Regions from separate parts of the Mesorhizobium sp. P3_A10 genome, predicted to be linked through region 1. Evidence: predicted binding sites of a transcription regulator. Region 1 holds the regulator's gene; each other region holds the start of a gene.
The links. The regulator PhoB, encoded in region 1, activates phosphate uptake and scavenging genes when phosphate is short. The targets are predictions, from matches to a motif close to TGTCATNNANCTGTCAT.
Positions count from the first base shown of each region.

Region 2: a site for PhoB is predicted at 2,321-2,337, ahead of AC1DXU_RS17985 (DUF1045 domain-containing protein). Genes of this name have one in related genera too.
Region 3: a site for PhoB is predicted at 2,613-2,629, ahead of AC1DXU_RS04640 (acid phosphatase). Genes of this name have one in related genera too.
Region 4: a site for PhoB is predicted at 2,549-2,565, ahead of AC1DXU_RS27805 (alkaline phosphatase D family protein). Genes of this name have one in related genera too.

Region 1 covers NZ_JBFUFZ010000007.1:114,576-119,359, forward strand. Annotated here, with positions in the region: gene pstA (phosphate ABC transporter permease PstA) at 1-474, shown strand, start outside; gene pstB (phosphate ABC transporter ATP-binding protein PstB) at 492-1,316, shown strand; gene phoU (phosphate signaling complex protein PhoU) at 1,358-2,065, shown strand; gene phoB (phosphate regulon transcriptional regulator PhoB) at 2,085-2,774, shown strand; gene AC1DXU_RS24340 (hypothetical protein) at 2,915-3,310, opposite strand; gene AC1DXU_RS24345 (ROK family protein) at 3,594-4,784, opposite strand, start outside.
Region 2 covers NZ_JBFUFZ010000004.1:238,092-242,875, forward strand. Annotated here, with positions in the region: gene iolD (3D-(3,5/4)-trihydroxycyclohexane-1,2-dione acylhydrolase (decyclizing)) at 1-29, shown strand, start outside; gene iolE (myo-inosose-2 dehydratase) at 219-1,136, shown strand; gene AC1DXU_RS17975 (DUF3329 domain-containing protein) at 1,201-1,419, shown strand; gene iolB (5-deoxy-glucuronate isomerase) at 1,425-2,237, shown strand; gene AC1DXU_RS17985 (DUF1045 domain-containing protein) at 2,377-3,084, shown strand; gene AC1DXU_RS17990 (alpha-D-ribose 1-methylphosphonate 5-triphosphate diphosphatase) at 3,111-4,250, shown strand; gene phnN (phosphonate metabolism protein/1,5-bisphosphokinase (PRPP-forming) PhnN) at 4,247-4,784, shown strand, end outside.
Region 3 covers NZ_JBFUFZ010000001.1:955,827-960,610, forward strand. Annotated here, with positions in the region: gene AC1DXU_RS04625 (MaoC family dehydratase) at 13-474, shown strand; gene AC1DXU_RS04630 (MaoC family dehydratase) at 471-941, shown strand; gene AC1DXU_RS04635 (adenine phosphoribosyltransferase) at 1,103-1,648, opposite strand; gene AC1DXU_RS04640 (acid phosphatase) at 1,873-2,568, opposite strand; gene AC1DXU_RS04645 (cytochrome c1) at 2,707-3,579, opposite strand; gene AC1DXU_RS04650 (cytochrome b) at 3,607-4,784, opposite strand, start outside.
Region 4 covers NZ_JBFUFZ010000010.1:230-5,013, reverse strand. Annotated here, with positions in the region: gene typA (translational GTPase TypA) at 1-419, opposite strand, end outside; gene AC1DXU_RS27810 (hypothetical protein) at 617-898, shown strand; gene AC1DXU_RS27805 (alkaline phosphatase D family protein) at 908-2,476, opposite strand; gene AC1DXU_RS27800 (MFS transporter) at 2,781-4,064, opposite strand; gene AC1DXU_RS27795 (TetR/AcrR family transcriptional regulator) at 4,139-4,753, shown strand.

The sequences.
Region 1 (4,784 bases):
ATCAATTTCCTCGGCATGCCGCGTTCCGCCGCTTTTGTCGGCGGCCTGGTGCTGACGCTGATGACGCTGCCGACGATCATCATCGCGACGCGCGCGGCACTTGCCGCCGTGCCGCCTTCGATCCGCGCGGCAGCGCTTGGTCTTGGCGCCTCGAAGATGCAGATGGTGTTCCAGCATATCCTGCCGCTTGCCGCTCCCGGCATTCTCACCGGCACCATCATCGGCCTGGCGCGCGCGCTCGGCGAAACCGCGCCGCTGCTCTTGATCGGCATGGTCGCCTTCGTCGCCGACTATCCGAAGACACCGTTCGATCCGTCGACGGCGCTGCCGGTGCAGATCTACCTGTGGGCGAACGAGGCCGAACGCGCCTTCGTCGAGCGCATGTCCGGCGCCATCATCATCCTGCTGGTCTTCCTCATGGCCATGAACATCACCGCGATCGTGCTTCGGCGTCGGTTCGAGCGGCGCTGGTAGAAAAAAGGCATTTTGGTATGAACATCATGACCGAACAGTCCCTTGAAAACGCTGTGGGCGATAAAATGAACGCCAAGTCGAACGAAGTGATCAAAATGCGCGGCGACAAGGTCGGCGCGTTCTACGGCGAGAAGCAGGCGTTGTTCGACGTCAATCTCGACGTGCGCCTCAACCAGGTGACGGCGCTGATCGGCCCTTCGGGCTGCGGCAAGTCCACATTCCTGCGCTGCCTCAACCGCATGAACGACACCATCGATTCGGCACGGGTGACCGGCAAGATCACGCTGGACGAAGAGGACATCTACGACAAGAGCATCGACGTCGTCGAACTGAGAGCCCGCGTTGGCATGGTGTTCCAGAAGCCCAATCCGTTTCCGAAGTCGATCTACGAGAACGTCGCCTACGGCCCGCGCATCCACGGACTGGCCAAGCGCAAGGCCGACATGGATCAGATCGTCGAGTCGAGCCTGAAGAAGGCGGCGATCTGGAACGAGGTCAAGGACCGCTTGCAGGAACCCGGCACTGGCCTTTCCGGCGGCCAGCAGCAGCGTCTGTGCATCGCCCGCGCTATCGCCGTGTCGCCCGAGGTGATCCTGATGGACGAGCCCTGTTCGGCTCTCGATCCGATCGCCACCGCTCGTGTCGAGGAGCTGATCGACGAACTGCGCCAGAACTACACGATCGTCATCGTCACCCACTCTATGCAGCAGGCGGCGCGCGTGTCGCAGCGCACGGCGATGTTCCATCTCGGCTACCTCGTCGAGGAGGGCGCCACCGATAAGATGTTCACAAACCCCGACGACAAGCGCACCCAGGACTACATCACCGGCCGGTTCGGCTGAGCGGTTCCGGCAGCGAAGTTTCAGGCACGAGGACTAGGATCATGGGTGAACATACCGTCGCATCTTTCGATGAAGAGCTGGGGCAGATCAGCAAGCTGATCCGCGACATGGGCGACCTCGCCGGCTCGATGGTCAGCGGCTCGACCAAGGCGCTGCTCACTTCGGACAACGCATTGGCGCAGCGCGTCGTCTCCGACGACGCCATCATGGATGCGCGCCAGCGCGAGCTGGACGACCGCGCCATCACGCTGATCGCCAAGCGCCAGCCGATGGCCAACGATCTGCGCGCAGTGGTCGGCTCGATCCGCATGGCCGGCGACCTTGAGCGCATCGGCGACCTCGCCAAGAACATCGCCAAGCGCGTCGGCACCGTCGGCCTCAGCGTCACGCCGCGTGACCTGTCGCATTCCATCGATGCGATGGCTCAGCTGGTGCTCATCCAGGTGCAAGGGGTGGTCGAGGAATATGCCGCCGCCGATGCGGCAGCACTCGCCAAGCTCAGAAACGACGACGAGCGCATCGACGTCAAATACACCTCGGTGTTTCGCGAGCTGTTGACCTACATGATGGAAGACCCGCGCAACATCACCGCGTGCACGCATCTGTTGTTCTGCGCCAAGAACCTCGAACGCATCGGCGACCACGTGACCAACATCGCCGAAAATGCGTACTATGTTTTGACCGGCTCGCAACTGCCCGCCAATCGGCCGAAGCAGGACGAGACGGCGATGTCCGCGCCGGCGGCATGACGACAAAGGTGACCAGTCGATGATCGCGCCACGCATCATGGTGGTGGAGGACGAGGAGCCGCTGGGCGTGCTTCTCCGCTACAATCTCGAATCCGAAGGTTACCAGGTCGAGGTGGTGACGCGCGGCGACGAGGCCGAGATCCGTTTGCAGGAAAACGTGCCCGACCTTCTGGTGCTGGACTGGATGGTGCCGGCGGTTTCCGGCATCGAACTTTGCCGGCGCCTCAGGATGCGGCCCGAAACAGAGCGGCTGCCGATCATCATGCTGACCGCGCGCGGCGAGGAGAGCGACCGCGTGCGCGGCCTGTCGACCGGCGCCGACGATTATCTGGTCAAGCCGTTTTCGACGCCGGAGTTCATGGCGAGGGTGAAGGCGCTGCTGCGCCGCGCCAAACCGGAAGTGCTGTCCAGCGTGCTCAAGGTCGGCGACATCGTGCTCGATCGCGAATCGCACCGGGTCTATCGCAAGAAGAGCGAAATCCGGCTCGGGCCGACCGAATTCCGGCTGCTCGAATTCATGATGCGGCACCCCGGCCGGGTGTTCTCGCGCAGCCAACTGCTCGACAATGTCTGGGGCGAGACGATCTACATCGACGAGCGCACGGTGGATGTGCATGTCGGGCGCTTACGCAAGGCGGTCAACAATGGCCGCATGCCTGACGTCATCCGCACCATTCGCGGTGCCGGATACGCGATCCGCGAAGACTAAAGCCTTCAGTTTCGACGGAAGCATATCCAGTGTCGTTGAAGTGGTCAGCGCATTCGTCCGGCTTGATGTTGAAAAAAATGCGACCGATATCTGAGTGACTGAGAGGTACAACTTGCGGATCGCCGGATCGTTTTTTCTCCCTATTCGCTCTCTGCGATAGCAATAATGTCTATCAATCGTCCCTTTTCGATATGCGCTTCTATGGAGTGACGGCCTGGTGGGAATAGCCAGTAGTAAGCTCCACTAGGCACCCAAAGACCTTCGTCTTTTCTTAGTGGCATAAAGCTTGCTTGAATATTCGTCGTCGTTCCTCGGCCGGGACTAACGCTCACTTCAAAGCTCTGGCACGATAGCCATTTTGTGAACTCTTCCGCGCCAAGGGCTAGGAACTTACGTCTGGCAAATCCCGTCGCCTCATCATTGGAGGTGAATTTCCCCCATGCTTCTCTGGCATCTATCAATTGGCCAACCGGGCAGCCTGGACCAGGGTGTTGGGCGGCGGCGGTGCCGCCAAGCAATAGCAACACGGAGATCAAGAAAAGTGCCGGACGATATCTGATCTAGCTTTTGAGGAAGCCTGGTTGCTGTAGACCAGTCCGATATACCGCTGTCGTGTGATTGAACATTCTACCACGTTCTTTTATATGGCTATGGTGGCCTGCAATCTAGCATTGCATTGCTCTTCGTCTATCGGTTTGTACGAAGCTCTGGTATGCGGATAATAGTTTGCTAAGGAGCGCTCGCTCGGGCCACCGTGGAGTGGTTCCCGGGCTGACCTGAATCTCAACCCATCCCACGTCGCGATCCGACATTTCGATTTTAGGCCACGTCTTTCCCGATGGCGCCCGCCTTTGCCTGCCCGCCCGGCGCGAAAATCTCCTGGTCGACGAAGCTCAGTGCCCGCATCGCGCAGCCTTCGCGGATCAGCGGCAATTCGTTCGGCTCGGTGTCGAAGGAGATCGATTTCGAATGCTGGCCGCCGGCGGTCTGGGCGATGGCCTCGCGCAGCGCCGGTTCGATAAGGTCGAAGGCGGCGGCGCTGACGCCGACCATGGCGACGGGTGCGGGATCGATCAGTGCAAACAGGCTGCCGAGGCCGAAACCGAGTGCTTCGCCGGCCTTGCGGTAGGCCTCGCGCTCCGGCCCGTCCTTCTCGCGTGCCGCGGTGGCGAGCGCCCGCATGTCGGCGTCGCTGACATCAGCGACCGGCTCGGCGTCTTCGCCCAGTTGCCTGGCGTTGCGCCAGATGGCGTAGTTGCCGGCATAGGCCTCGACGCAGCCACGCCGCCCGCAGCGGCAGAGCGCGCCGCCCGGCCGATGGATCATGTGGCCGAATTCGCCGCCCGAGGAATGGGTGCCGGTGAACAGCTCGCCCTTCAGCACCAGGCCCATGCCTATGCCGTGCGACAGCAAGATGGCGATGAAATCGTCGCGGTAGCGGACCGGATCGCGCCACTGCAGTGCCACCGCCATCATGTTGCAGTCGTTTTCCATGGTGGCGGGAATGCCGAATTCGCCTTCTAGTATGTCGGCGAAGGCGATGTCGGTCTGCGGCGTGATCGGCGACCAAAGCATGGCGCGGGCGTGCGAATCGGTGATGCCCTGGATGCCCATGGCGATGCGGGCGACGCTGTGGGTGTCGAGGTCGGGATCCTCGAGCCGGCGCCGCACGATTGCCGTGCATTCGCCGATCAGCTCGTCGCGCGGCGTGGTCAGCGTGTCCAGCCGGCGCTGTTCCTCGGCAACCACCTGGCCGGCATAGTCGATGACGGCGACGGAGAGGAAATTCAGCGACAGCACCACGGTCATCACCGCGGCGGCTTCCGGATTGAGCCCGAGACCGACTTGCGGCCGTCCACGTTTCAGCGAGACCGGTTCGCTGGCCTTGCTCTCGGCGAGGATGCCTTCCGTGATCAGGGCCGAGGAGATCGCCGATATGGTCGAATGGCTGAGGCCGGTGGTCGCCGCGATCTCGGTCCGAGAGGGCTGGCCGGCGCGGCGCACGGCCGA
Region 2 (4,784 bases), on a different contig from region 1:
AGCGGCAGATGCAGACCATCGGCGATTGATGCTAAGTCAGCGCTGCCCCCTGCCTCCCCCTTTGTGGGGAGGTCGGACCGAAGGTCCGGGTGGGGGTCTGGCGCTGCACCCCCACCCCGCTGCTTCGCAGCGACTTGCCGGGGCGAGCCATGGGTCTCGCCCGTCCTTCGGACCCCCACAAGGGGAAGGTAGATACGAACTAAAACTGGAGTGACGACTTGAAAGCCAAACTGGGCATGTCCCCGATTGCATGGTGGAACGACGATCTTGCGGAACTCAGCGATGACGTGTCGCTGGAAGAGTGTTTGCGCCAGTCGCGTTCAGCCGGGTTCACCGGCATGGAAATGGGCCGCCGTTTCCCCAACGATCCAAAAGTCATGCTGCCGATCCTGAGAGAGGCCGACGTCACGCTGTGCGGCGGCTGGTTCTCCGGCACGCTGGTCGACGAGGAGATGGGAAAGAACAAGGATCGCATCCAGCCGATGATCGACCTGTTCAAGGCGGTCAACGCGCCTTGCATCGTCTATGGCGAGGTCGGCCGTTCCATCCAGGGCGACCGCTCGAAGCCGCTCGCCACCAAGCCGAAACTTTCGGGCGACGAGATGAAGGCCTATGGCCGGCGTCTGACCGAATTCGGCGAATGGTGCGCCGAACAAGGCATGCCGCTGTCCTATCACCACCATATGGCGGCCGTGGTCGAGACCGAGCCGGAGCTCGATGCCTTCATGCGCCATTCCGGCGAAGGCATCCCGCTGCTGCTCGACGCCGGTCACCTCGCCTTTGCCGGCGGCGACGTGCTGCGCGCCATCGACAACCACCACAAGCGCATCAGCCATGTCCATGTGAAGGATGTGCGCAGGGGCGTGATCGACAAGCTCGACCGCACCAAACAATCCTTCCTCGATGCCGTCGCGCTTGGCGCTTTCACCGTGCCGGGCGACGGCTCGCTCGACTTTGGCGCCATCGTGCAAAAGCTGGCGGACCATGGCTATGAAGGCTGGTTCGTGGTCGAGGCCGAGCAGGATCCGAAGAAGAATCCGCCGCTGAAGATGGCGCAGGTTGGTTACAAGGAACTGATGCGGGTGATGACCGCCGCTGGCTACACGGTTGAAACGCAAGGTTTCCCAAACGCATGAATGCTGGATTCCCGGCGGCGGGCAGCTTATCTGATGCCCAGTTGGTGAAACCCGGATTGGCCCGATGAAAGACTATGAGCACCCGTTCTTCCGGCCCTTGTGGCGGCGCGTTGCCATTGTCGTGGTCTGCCTCGCCTGGTCGGTGATCGAATTTGCCACCGGCACGCCATTCTGGGGCGTGCTCGCGCTTGGTTTCGCCGGCTACGCCGTCTGGCAGTTCTTCTACCTCTACAAGCCGGTCGATGAGGACAAGGCATCGACCGACGCCGAACCGAAGGAATAGACCAGATGTCGAAACTGCTCGTCAAAGCCAACAAGGGTCATGGCCGCGTCGCCCATGTCACGCCGAAAAGCGCCGGCTGGACCTATGTCGGCTTCGACCTGCATCGGCTGAAGCCCGGCGAGAGCGCCTCCGGGCAAACGGGCGACCGGGAAATCTGCCTGGTGTTCGTCACCGGCAAGGGCAAAGCCAGCGCCGGCGGCAAGGAGCTCGGCCTGCTTGGCGAGCGCATGTCGCCTTTCGAAGGCAAGCCGTGGTCGGTTTATGTGCCCGCGGGCTCCGACTGGTCGGTGACCGCAGACACCGAACTCGAACTCGCCGTCTGCTCTGCGCCCGGCCTCGGCGGCGGCCTGCCTGTCCGTGTCATCGCGCCCGACGATCTCGGCCAGGAAGTGCGCGGCAAGGGTACCAACACGCGCTATGTCACCAACATCCTGCCGGAGGGCAAGCCGGCCGATTCGCTGCTGGTGGTCGAGGTCATCACGCCGGGCGGCCACACATCGAGCTACCCGCCGCACAAGCACGACCAGGACAATCTGCCTGCCGAATCCTACCTCGAGGAAACCTACTATCACCGCCTCAACCCGCCGCAGGGTTTTGCCTTCCAGCGCGTCTACACCGATGCCGACAAGAATGGCGCGCGGGCGCTGGACGAGGCGATGGCGATCGAGGACGGCGATGTCGTGCTGGTGCCCGAGGGCTACCACCCCTGTGCCGCCTGCCACGGCTATGATCTCTACTATCTCAACGTCATGGCCGGACCGAAGCGGACGTGGAAATTCCACAACGCGCCCGAGCACGAATGGCTGATGAAGGCCTGATCGGCTGAAGCCATTGGTCCAGCAAGGAAAAATCGTCGGCTAACGACCTTCTGGGTCGATTTGCCATCGAAAACCCTTCAAAGCTTCGTCAATCCGTCATGGAAATCACCTATGGCAGCGGGCTGACGAGGTTTTTCTCATGCGCTACGCCATCTATTTCACCCCAAGGCAGGACGAGCCGCTGGCGCGGATCGCCGCCAACTGGCTCGGCCGCGATCCGTTCGGTGCCGCCACCCGCCCGGTTGAGGCCGTTGCCGACCTTTCTGCGGCGGAAGTCGCCTTCCACACCGCGTCGGCCCGCCGCTACGGTTTTCATGCGACGCTGAAGGCACCCTTCCGGCTGACCCCCAACGAGACGGAAGCCTCGCTTCGCGCGGCACTTGACGCTTTTGCCGAAGCGACCCAGGTGGTGACCATCCCCCGCCTGGTCGTCAGCCAGATCGACAGTTTCTTCGCGCTGGTGCCAGAAGGACCGCTGCCGGCGCTCAACCGCTTCGCCGACGATGTCGTGCTCGGCTTCGACCGTTTTCGCGCGCCGCTGACCGAAGCGGAAATCGAACGCCGCAGCCCCGATTCGCTGAAGCCGGCCGAGTTCCGCAATCTCTGCCAGTGGGGCTACCCCTACGTCTTCGAGACCTTTCGCTTCCACATGACGCTGTCCGGCCGCGCCGGGTCACAGGAAAGCCCCCGTTTGCGCGCAGCAATCGACAGCCTGTTTGCGCAGGTGCTGCAACAGCCGGTGCCGGTCGACGCGCTGACGCTGTTTGTCGAAACCGAACCCGGCGCCCCGTTCATGGTGCTTTCCCATCACGCGCTCGGGCGCCGCGCCGCCAGAAAAACTGCCTGACGCTGAACTAGCAAGGACTGCCTGCAATGACCGCCGAGACCGTTCTGAACAATGCCCGCATCGTCCTTGCCGACGAGATCGTCGAAGGCTCGATCGTGCTGCGCGACGGTTTCATCGCCGGCATCGAGGCCGGCGCTGGGCGAACCGGCGAGGATATGGGCGGCGACTATATCATCCCCGGCCTGGTCGAACTCCATACCGACCACCTCGAAGGCCACTATGCGCCGCGGCCCAAGGTGCGCTGGAATCCGATCGCTGCGGTGCTCGCTCACGACGCGCAGGTGGCCACCGCCGGCATCACCACCGTGCTCGATGCCTTGCGCGTCGGCATGGACGAAGATGCCGACCTGACATCCCTGGACATCCGCAAGCTGGCCGACGCTATCGAGGACAGCGTCCAGCAGGACCGGCTGCGGGCCGACCATTTCATCCATCTGCGCTGCGAGGTTTCCGCGCCCGATTGCCTCGCCGCCTTCGCCCATTTCGACGGCGACGAACGGGTCAAGCTGGCGTCGCTGATGGACCATGCGCCCGGCCAGCGCCAGTTCGTCAATCTTGAGACCTACGCCTATTACTACCAGCGCAAGCTGAAGCTGACGGACCGCGACTTCAAGCTGTTCTGCGACAAGCGGATGGCGGAATCGGCGCGGAATTCGGCCCCCAACCGGGCGGTGATCGCCGCCGCCTGCCATGAGCGCGGCATCGTTCTGGCCAGCCATGACGACGCCACGGCAGGCCATGTCGACGAGGCGATCGAGCAAGGTGTGCGCGTCGCCGAATTCCCGACCACCGAGGAAGCCGCAAGGGCCTCGAAGGACGCCGGCCTCGGCGTGCTGATGGGCGCGCCCAACGTCATGCGCGGCTCCTCGCATTCGGGCAATGTCTCGGCCCGCACGCTTGCCGGTGAAGGCCTGCTTGATATCCTGTCGTCCGACTACATTCCGTTCAGCCTGATCCAGTCCGCCTTCTTCCTCGGCGACGTGGTCGAGGGCATTTCCTTGCCGCAGGCGGTGGCCATGGTCTCCAAGAATCCGGCCGATGCGGTTGGTCTCACCGACCGCGGCGTCATCGAACTGGGGCGGCGCGCCGATCTGGTTCGCGTGCGTGTCGACGACCACGTGCCGGTCGTCCGCACGGTCTGGCGGCAGGGACGCCGGGTCGCATGATGGTGTCGGCATTGATCGAGCGTGAATTGTCCGCCGAGACGTTTCCGATCCGCGACGGCGTCTTCGTCGCTGTTGTCGGCCCAAGCGGTGCCGGCAAGGACACGGTGATCGGCTACGCCCGCACCTGCTTCACCGAGGAGACGCGGCTGGAATTCGTGCGGCGGGTCATCACCCGGCCGAGCGACATCACCAGCGAAGACCACGACACGCTGGCCGACGCCGCCTTTGTCGAGGCCGAAGCCGACGGCGCCTTCGCCGTCTCTTGGGAAGCGCATGGCCTGCGCTATGGCATCCCGGTCGATGTCGACTGGTCCGTCGCCAATGGACGTGTTGCGATCGCGAATGTCTCCCGCGCCATCATCCCGGTGCTGCGCGAGCGCTACGCCAATCTGGCCATCGTCGAGATCACCGCCTCGCCGGAGGTGCTGGCCGAGCGGCTGGCAATGCGCGGCCGCGAATCGCGCGGCGAAGTGCTGGCGCGACTGGCGCGCAGTGCCAATGTGACGTTGTCTGGGCCTGGCGTGACCTCGATCG
Region 3 (4,784 bases), on a different contig from region 1:
CGGATTCGGATGATGACCGGAAAGACCTGGGCCTACGAGGATTTCACCGAGGGCGCGTCGCTCGACCTCGGCAGGAAGCTGGTAAGTGCGGCCGAGATCATCGAATTCGCGCAGGAATTCGATGCGCAGCCGATGCATCTCGACGAGGCCGCGGGCAAGGCAAGCCTGCTTGGCGGGCTGGCGGCTTCCGGCTGGCATACCTGCGCGATGTTCATGCGCATGCTGTGCGACGCCTTCCTGCTCGACTCGACCTCGCAAGGGGCGCCCGGCGTCGACCAGGTCAAATGGAAGAAGCCTGTGCTGGCCGGCGACACGCTCACCGGCAACGCCACAGTGCTTGCCAAGCGCATTTCCAGATCGAAGCCGCAGATAGGCCTGATCACCATGCGCAGCGAACTGTTCAACCAGCGCGGCGAGAGCGTCTTCGAATTCGAGAACACCTGCATGTTCCTGACCCGTGAGGCCAGCGCATGACGCTGGACGACTATTTCTGCATCGGTGTCACCGTCACGCTCGGTTCGCATAGATTCGAACCCGAGGCGATCAAGGCGTTCGCCCGCAAATACGATCCGCAGGTCTTTCATGTCGACGAGGAAGCGGCAAAGAACAGCGTCCTTGGCGGCCTCTGCGCCTCGGGCTGGCACACCGCAGCCACCTGGATGAAATACAATCTCGAAACCCGCATGGATGCCGAAGGCATCCACTGGACCGGCCCCGGCCCGTTGCCCGAATTCGGCCCCTCGCCCGGCTTCAAGAACCTGAAATGGCTGAAGCCTGTCTATGCCGGTGAAACCGTCACCTTCAGCCGCACCGCACTTTCCCATCGCCCCATTGCCTCGCGCCCCGGCTGGCGGATGCTGGCGCTGCGCGCGGAAGCCTTCGGTTCGACCGGCGACAAGGTGCTGGAGTTTGAGAGCGCGGTGCTGGTGAAGGCAGGGTGAGTTTCTTCCTTCTCCCCGTTCACGGGGAGAAGGTGCCCGAAAGGCGGATGAGGGGCGGCACCAACGTAGCGTCTTATCCTCGACCGCCGCACTTACCCCTCACCCTGCTCCGCTCGCTTCGCTCCCTTCCCTCTCCCCGTAAACGGGGCGAGGGAGAAGAGCTAATGCCCTTCAAACCCAATCAGCGTCCGCACCGGCACCCCGAGCGCCTCCAGCTTGGCACGCCCGCCGAGGTCCGGCAGGTCGATGACAAAGCAGGCGGCAAGGATGTCGGCGCCGATCTGCCTGAGCAGCCTCACCGCCGCCTCCGCCGTGCCGCCGGTGGCGATCAGATCGTCGACGAGGATCACCTTCTCGCCCGGCGCGACGCCGTCCTTGTGCATCTCCATTTCGTCCAGCCCGTATTCCAGGCTGTAGGCGACGCGCACCGTCTCGTAGGGCAGCTTGCCCTTCTTGCGGATCGGCACGAAGCCGGCCGAAAGCTGGTGGGCGACAGCGCCGCCCAGGATGAAGCCACGTGCCTCAATGCCGGCGATCTTGTCGATCTTCTGGCCGGCATAGGGATGCACCAACTCGTCGATGGCGCGGCGGAAGGCCCGCGCATTGCCGAGCAATGTGGTGATGTCACGAAACAGGATACCGGGCTTCGGATAATCGGGAATGGTGCGGATCGCGGCAAGCAGCGTGTCTTCAAGGGACGATTTCATCAGGCGGCTCTCCGGGGATTGGTCGTCCAGATTCGGCAGTAGGACGTCAAAGGGATTTGGCCGATCGTAACCCGGCTAGGCCAGGGACGGCTACCGCGATGTGTCGCCTGGCAAAAAATTGTCTGGCAAAGGATCGGTTCGCTTCGTGGCAGTGGCCGCACTAAAAAGGGCGCCTAGGGCGCCCTTTTTTCGTGTGCCGGCTGCCTTTTTGAGCAGGACGGTCGTCACATGCCGAGGTCGGAGCGGAGCTCGGACCTTGCCACTTCGTACTCGGCCTTGAAATCGGGGCGGCTGAGCAGGATGGCGGCAATGACGCTGCCGGAAATCTTGCCCACCTCGATATCGGACGGATAGTGGATGCCGCCGACCTCACGGTTGTGGGCATATTCGGCCGCGCGCGCCATGATCTCGGCGCGCTTTTCCGGAACCATGTCGGAAAGGATGATGCCCATCATCGTGCCGACGGTGGCATGGCCGGACGGCCAGGAACCGGAACTCGACAACTTGACCACGGGCTTGACCAGATCGCTCAGCTGATGCGGGCGCGGACGCTTCCAGACATCCTTGGCCGGGTCGACGACCGCGCCTTCGGTGGCAACGACCCGATCGAAGAAGGCGCTGAACTTTGGCAGCGTTTCCTTGTTGAACTTCGGTCCCATGACATCGGCGAAGCGCCAGACGTCCTCCTGGGCATCGGCGATGGCCCGGGCTTCCATTTCAGGGGTGCGCGTCACCTGCAGCGTCAGCACCTCGCCCAACTCGGCTTTCGTCTGGGCGGAATCGTTTGCCGGCGGCGGTGGCAGGATCATCGTTAGGTCGATGTCCTTGTTGGTGACGAACGGTGCCGCGTCCTCGGCATAGGCCGTGGAGCCGACGACAAGCAGCAGAAGGCCTGCTGCCAGCGATGCATATTTTTTCATGGGTGCGATCCTTTGATGAGGGCGGCTCAGCATCACCGAAAGCGGTGACGGCCATGTGACACGGCCACTGTTCTCACCTGCTCCAGAATGCAAAAAGGGCGCCTTTCGGCGCCCTCGCATTTTCGAAGCTTGCAGCGCTCAGTGCGCCACGCCTTCCCAGACCTTGCGCTTGGTCAGGTAGACCAGGGCGCCGAACAAAAGCAGGAACACCAGCACGCGGAAACCGGTCTTCTTGCGGTCTTCCATGTGCGGCTCGGCCGCCCACATCAGGAAAGCCGACACGTCGCGGGAATACTGGTCGACGGTCTGCGGCGAGCCGTCATCATAGGTCACCTGGCCGTCGGAGAGCGGCTTCGGCATCTTCAGCGACACGCCAGACATAAAGTACGGATTGTAGTGCGTGCCCTCCGGAATCACCATGCCGGCCGGCGGCTGCTCGTCATAGCCGGTCAGCAGCGAGTGAATGTAGTCGGGACCACCCTGGGCGTACTGGGTGAAGATGTCGAAGACGAAGCGCGGAAAGCCGCGCTCGACGCCGCGCGCCTTGGCCAGCAGCGACATATCGGGCGGGGCAGCGCCGCCATTGGCGGCAGCGGCGGCCTCGACGTTGGCGAACGGCGCCGTGAAATGGTCGGACGGCTTGCCCGGGCGGTCGAACATGTCACCGGCATCGTTGGGGCCGTCATGGATGGTGTATTCGGCGGCAAAGGACTTCACCTGCGCCTCCGAATAACCGAGCCCTTCCAGCGTCCGGAAGGCCACCAGGTTCATCGAATGGCAGGCCGAGCAGACTTCCTTGTAGACCTTCAGGCCGCGCTGCAGCTGCGCCTTGTCATAGGTACCGAACGGACCGGCGAAGCTCCAGTCCATCTCCTTCGGCTCATCGATCGGGAAATGCGTCGGCGCGGCAGCGTTGTGTGCCTCTTCGGCGGCGATTGCCCCGGTGCCTGCAGCTCCAACGCCGGCGGCCACAAGGCCAATCAGCGCCAGCGAGGTGAGAATCTTCTTCATGCCAAATCCCCTTAGATTCTCTACCGCTCAGCCCTTGGTTTCCGGCGCGGCCGTGGCGCCGGTCGGATGGCCGCTGCCGCCCTTGTTCTTCTCGAGCACCGCCTCGGTGATCGAATTGGGCAGCCTGCGCGGCGTCTCGATCAGCCCCAGCACCGGCAGCGCGACCAGGAAGAAGGCGAAGTAGAACAGTGTCGCCGCTTGAGCGTAGCCAACGTAGTTGCCCACGAACTCACCTATCAGGAGGGTCATTAGACCGCCGCCTTCCGCCGGCTGCGAGCCAAGCCAGCCAAGCAGGACGGCATCGGCCACGAACAGCCAGAAGAACAACTTGTACCAGGGCCGGTAAACCGCCGAGCGCACCTTCGAGGTGTCGAGCCACGGCACCAGGAACAGCATGACGATGGCGCCGAACATGCACAGCACGCCGCCGAGCTTGGAATTGATCGGCCCGATGTTGAAGGTGATGGCGCGCAGGATCGCGTAGAAAGGCAGGAAGTACCATTCCGGCACGATGTGGGCAGGCGTCTTCAGCGGGTTGGCGATCGTGTAATTGTCGGGATGGCCGAGAAAGTTCGGCAGGTAAAAGACGAAATAGGCAAAGACGAAAAGGAACACGATCATGCCGAACGCGTCCTTGATGGTCGCGTAAGGGGTGAAGGCGACGGTGTCGGTCTTCGACTTGACCTCGATGCCGGTCGGGTTCGACTGCCCGACCACATGCAGCGCCCAGACGTGCAGCACGACGACGCCGGCAATCATGAACGGCAGCAGATAGTGCAGTGCAAAGAAGCGGTTCAGCGTCGGATTATCGACGGCAAAGCCCCCGAGCAGCAGCTGCTGGATCCAGTCGCCGACCAGCGGAATGGCGCTGAAGAAGCCGGTGATGACGGTGGCGCCCCAGAAGCTCATCTGGCCCCACGGCAACACATAGCCCATGAAGCCCGTTGCCATCATCAGGAGGTAGATGATGCAGCCGAGGATCCACAGCAACTCGCGCGGCGCCTTGTAGGAGCCGTAGTAGAGGCCGCGGAAGATGTGGATGTAGACGGCGACGAAGAAGAACGAGGCGCCGTTGGAATGGAGATAGCGCAACAGCCATCCCGAATTCACGTCGCGCATAATCTTTTCGACCGAATCGAAGGCGAGATTGGTGTCGGCCGTGTAATGCATGGCCAGCACGATGCCGGTCAGGATCTGCGCCACCA
Region 4 (4,784 bases), on a different contig from region 1:
TTGACCACCTCGACGTGGCGGGCGTCCGGCCGGTCGATCTTGTTGATGACGACGATCGGCTTCAGGCCGACCTTGAGCGCCTTGCCGACGACGAACTTGGTCTGCGGCATCGGCCCTTCTGCCGCATCGACCAGCACGATGGCCGAATCGACCATCGACAGGATGCGCTCGACCTCGCCGCCGAAATCGGCGTGGCCGGGGGTATCGACGATGTTGATGCGGGTATCCTTCCAGTCGACCGAGGTCGCCTTGGCCAGGATGGTGATGCCGCGTTCCTTTTCGAGGTCGTTGGAATCCATGGCGCGCTCGGCGACGCGTTGATTGTCGCGGAAGGAGCCGGATTGCCGGAGCAATTGATCAACCAGGGTGGTTTTTCCATGGTCGACGTGCGCGATGATCGCGATGTTACGAATTTTCATGTTGTGGTCTCGGGAGCGTTGCAGGCAGCAGGCCAAAAGGCGCTGCCTCTTTCGGTTGGGCGGCTCATACAGGGTTTTTCGCAATTGCGAAAGAGGCGGCTCGTCACCAAATACTCATCAAATCTTAAACATCCGCGTGTGAAATGATTTCATTAACCAAGGCGGGAACCTTTCGGGGCCCGGGCAGTTCGACCTCTATGACCGATCAAGTCATCAGATTCCGGCAAATCTTCGTGTGGACCGCCCTCGCGGTCGTCCTTGCCGCTGGCGCCGCCCAGTCGGCCGCGACGCTGAAACAGACGCAGCCCGCGCTAGCGTCCGATACGCCGACCGCAGAGCAGCTTTTTGCCGACGCCCCCGATGGCGTCGACCCGATGGTGACCGGGCCGGTCAGCGCCGCCTTCAAGCAGCGGCAGGAAGCCGCCAACTGCGATAACGCGGTCTGGCCCAACATTCCGACGGTTTGCTATCCGAACTAGCCTCGGCTCTTACGCCGACCGCACCGGATCCAGCGTCACCTTGTAGAGCTCGTTGTCGTCGCGATCCATCAGCCGCACCGTCAGCTGCTCGGTGGCGCCGGAAATGTCGACGAGGCCGAAGAACTGCAAGCCGGCTGATGGCGGCAGGTTCTGGCCCTGCTCGGCGGTCGGCGCCTTGATGAATTTCAGTTCCGGACCGAAGGTCATGTCGAAATCGTTCGGACCGAACGTGCCGGCGTGGATCGGACCCGAGACGAATTCCCAGAATGGATTGAAATCCTGGAACTGCGCCTTTTCGGGACTGTAGTAGTGCGCCGCCGTGTAGTGCACGTCGGCCGTCAACCAGACGGTGTTGCTGATGCCGGCATTCTTGATGTAGCGCAGCAGATCTGCGATCTCGAGCTCGCGGCCCTTGGGCAAGCCGTTGTCGCCATTGCTGACCGCCTCGGCCCCGACCTTCTTGGCGCCGTCGTTCCAGACGACGAGGCCGAGCGGCATGTCGGCGGCGATGATCTTCCAGGTCGCCTTCGAGTTTGCCAATTCGCGCTTCAGCCATTTCGTCTGCTGTTCGCCCAGCATGCGCGATTCCGGCGTCATCGTATCCTGCATGTCCGGACCGTTGGGACCGCGATAGGAGCGCATATCGAGGAAGAACACGTCGAGCAGCGGCCCGTAGGCGATCTTGCGGTAAACGCGGCCGGGCTCGGACGGCTCGTAGCGGATCGTCGTCATCTCATGGAAGGCGCGGGCCGCGCGGGCCGCCAGCACATGGATGGATTTTTCCTTGTAGCGGTCGTCGGCGCTCAGGTCCTTTGAATCCGACCAGTTGTTCAGCACCTCATGGTCGTCCCACTGGTAGAAGGTCGGGCAGATGGCGCTCAAACCGAGCACGTTCTTGTCCATCATGTTGTATTTCCACTGGTCGCGGTACTCGTCCAGCGTCTCGGCAACCTTGCGCTTGCCGTCGATGAGCACGACGTTCTTCCACTTGCCGCCGCCGGGCAGGTCGACCTCGTCCTTCATGGCGCCGTCGGCATAGATGGTGTCGCCCGAATGCAGGAAGAAGTCGGGCGTATGCTTGCCGATCGTGGCGTAGGTCTTCATGCCGGTCTCGTCGATGCCCCAGCCCTGGCCCGCGGTATCGCCCGACCAGGCGAACTTGATGTCGCGCTTGGAGGCTGGTGCTGTGCGGAAGCGGCCAACGATCGGCTCGGACACCGCATTGATGTCAGAGAGATCGGCCGCGACCATGCGGTAGAAAATGTCCTGGTCGGAAGCGAGGTCGGTGAGCAGCCGCTTCACCGTGTAATCGCTGGCCGGCGACGTATCGAGCGGCGCCAGCCGGGTGGCATTGGCGAAATTTTCGGTCGACGACACCTCGAACATGACCCGCGACGGCCGATCCGTGCGCGTCCACACCACACCGCTGGTGGCGTCGACGTCGCCGGACTGGATGCCGTGGGTGAAAGCCGGCCGCTGGTTGGCGCGCGAATAATAGGGCATCGCCAGCCCCGAGACGCCGACCAGGCCTACGGCGCTGGCGGAGGTGACGAAAGCGCGGCGGGAAATCTTGTTCATGGCTGTCTCCTGGATGGCTTCGAACGGTGCCACCAGAGTCCAGCTTCAATGTTTCAGGCGCATCTCGGGATGATGAAGGTTTGATAACAACGGACAGGCAAGCTGCCAATCTCCCCCCTCGTGGGGGAGATGGCCGGCAGGCCAGAGGGGGGCGCTGTCCCGCCGACGTAGCAATTCACGGAGCGCAGCCTTTGCGGCAGAACGGTAGGTAGGACCAAAGGCTGGCGATCCTTCACGCCCCCCTCTGCCCTGCCGGGCATCTCCCCCACGAGGGGGGGGAGATTGGCAGTTCCGCCGCCGCGCCTTAAGCCGCCTGCGGTTCCGGATCAAACGCCGGCTGGCTGGTGTTGATCAGCAACGAGATACACGCAGCCGCGATCGCCGTCATGCCGGCGATCAGGAAGGCCAGTTCGTAGTTGCCCTGCAGCTCGCGCATGGTGCCGCCGAAGAAAGCCGCGGACGCCGCCCCGATCTGGTGGCCGGCAACGATCCAGCCGAACACGATCGGCCCGCTGCGATCGCCGAACGCCTCGTTGGCGAGCCGCAAAGTCGGCGGCACGGTGGCGATCCAGTCCAGACCGTAGAGCACGGCGAAGATGATCAGGCTCATCGCCGAAAAGCCGGAATAGGGCAGGTAGATCAGTGCCAGACCGCGTATCCCGTAATAGACGCCGAGCAGCTTGCGCGGATCGAAACGGTCGGTCAGCCAGCCCGACAGCGTCGTGCCGATCAGGTCGAATATGCCCATCAGCGACAGCAGGCCGGCGGCCTGCACCTCACCGATGCCCATATCGCTGCAGAAGGAAATCAGATGCGTGCCGACCAGCCCGTTGGTCGTGAAACCGCAGATGAAGAAGGTGGCAAACAGATACCAGAAGACGCGGGTGCCGGCGGCGCGGCGCAGCGTGTTCAGCGTATGCGCGAGGAAATTGCCTTGCGATGCCGGTGGCACCGGCGGCACGTCGTCGAGCTCGGCGCCGTAGCGCACCATGCCGATCGAGGCCGGACGCTCCGGCACCAGCAGCCAGACCAGCGGCAGTAGGCAAGCGGTGGCGACGGAAATGGCGATGGCGACCGGCTTCCAGCCGCCCGACTGGGCAAGCGCGGCCAGCAGCGGCAGGAACACCAGCAGGCCGGTGGCGCTGGAGGCCGACATCAGCCCCATCACCAGGCCGCGATTGGTCTTGAACCAGCGATTGACGATGGTGGCGCCAAGCACCGTGGCGACCGCGCCTGAACCGATGCCGGAAAACACACCCCAGGTGATGAGCAGATGCCACGGCTTGGTCATCAGCAGGCTGAGCGCCGTCGAGCCCGACATCACCACCAGCGAGGCAAGCAGCGTGCGGCGCAAGCCGATCCGCTCCATCAACGCCGCGGCAAATGGCCCGGTCATGCCATAGAGGAAAATGCCAACGGCAGCGGCCAGCGAAACCACATCGCGCCGCCAGCCAAAACTTTCCTCCAGTGGCAACATCATGACGGCGGGCGCCGAGCGCAGGCCGGCCGCAATCAGCAGGCAGAGGAAGATGACACCGACCACGACGAAAGCGTAGCGCTGGCCAAAGGGACGAGATTGAGTTATCATGTTACTGACCGGTACGTTGCAGTTGAGGCGAAGGTATACGTACCGATCGGTAACACTGTCAAGCGAGTCTTCGGATGCCATCGGACAAAAATATTGAACCACCCATCAAGGACGCTCACGCATCGGCGCCGAAGGCTGCTGACAAGATCCTCGACGTGGCATACGATCTGTTCTACCGGCGCGGCATCAGAGCAATCGGCGTCGACGAGATCGTCAAACGCGCCGGCGTCACCAAGCCCAGCCTCTACCGCAGCTTTCCCTCCAAGGACGAGCTGGCAGCCTCCTATCTCAGGCAATACGACCTCGAATTCTGGGATCGCTTCGACGAGGCGGTAGCCGCCCATCCCGGCGACCCGCGCGCGCAGATCAAGGCTTTCTTGACCCGCGTCGGCAAACGCACGCAAAGACCCGACTATCGCGGCTGCGGCATGACCAATGCGGCGGTGGAGTATCCCGAGCACGGCCACCCGGCTCGCGTGGTGAGCGAGGCCAACAAGCAGGAATTGCGTCGCCGCTTGCGCGCCATGGCGGGTGCGATGGGCGCGCAGGACGCCGACACTTTAGGCGACGGGCTGCTGCTTTTGATCGAGGGCGCCTACATCAGCGGCCAGTTGTTCGGGCTCGGTGGCCCGGCACAGTCGGTGGCGCGTAATGCCGACCTGCTGATCGGGGCGAGCTTGAAGAAGTAAGACTTTCGAGCGTCGGCGCTGCCCCTTGTGT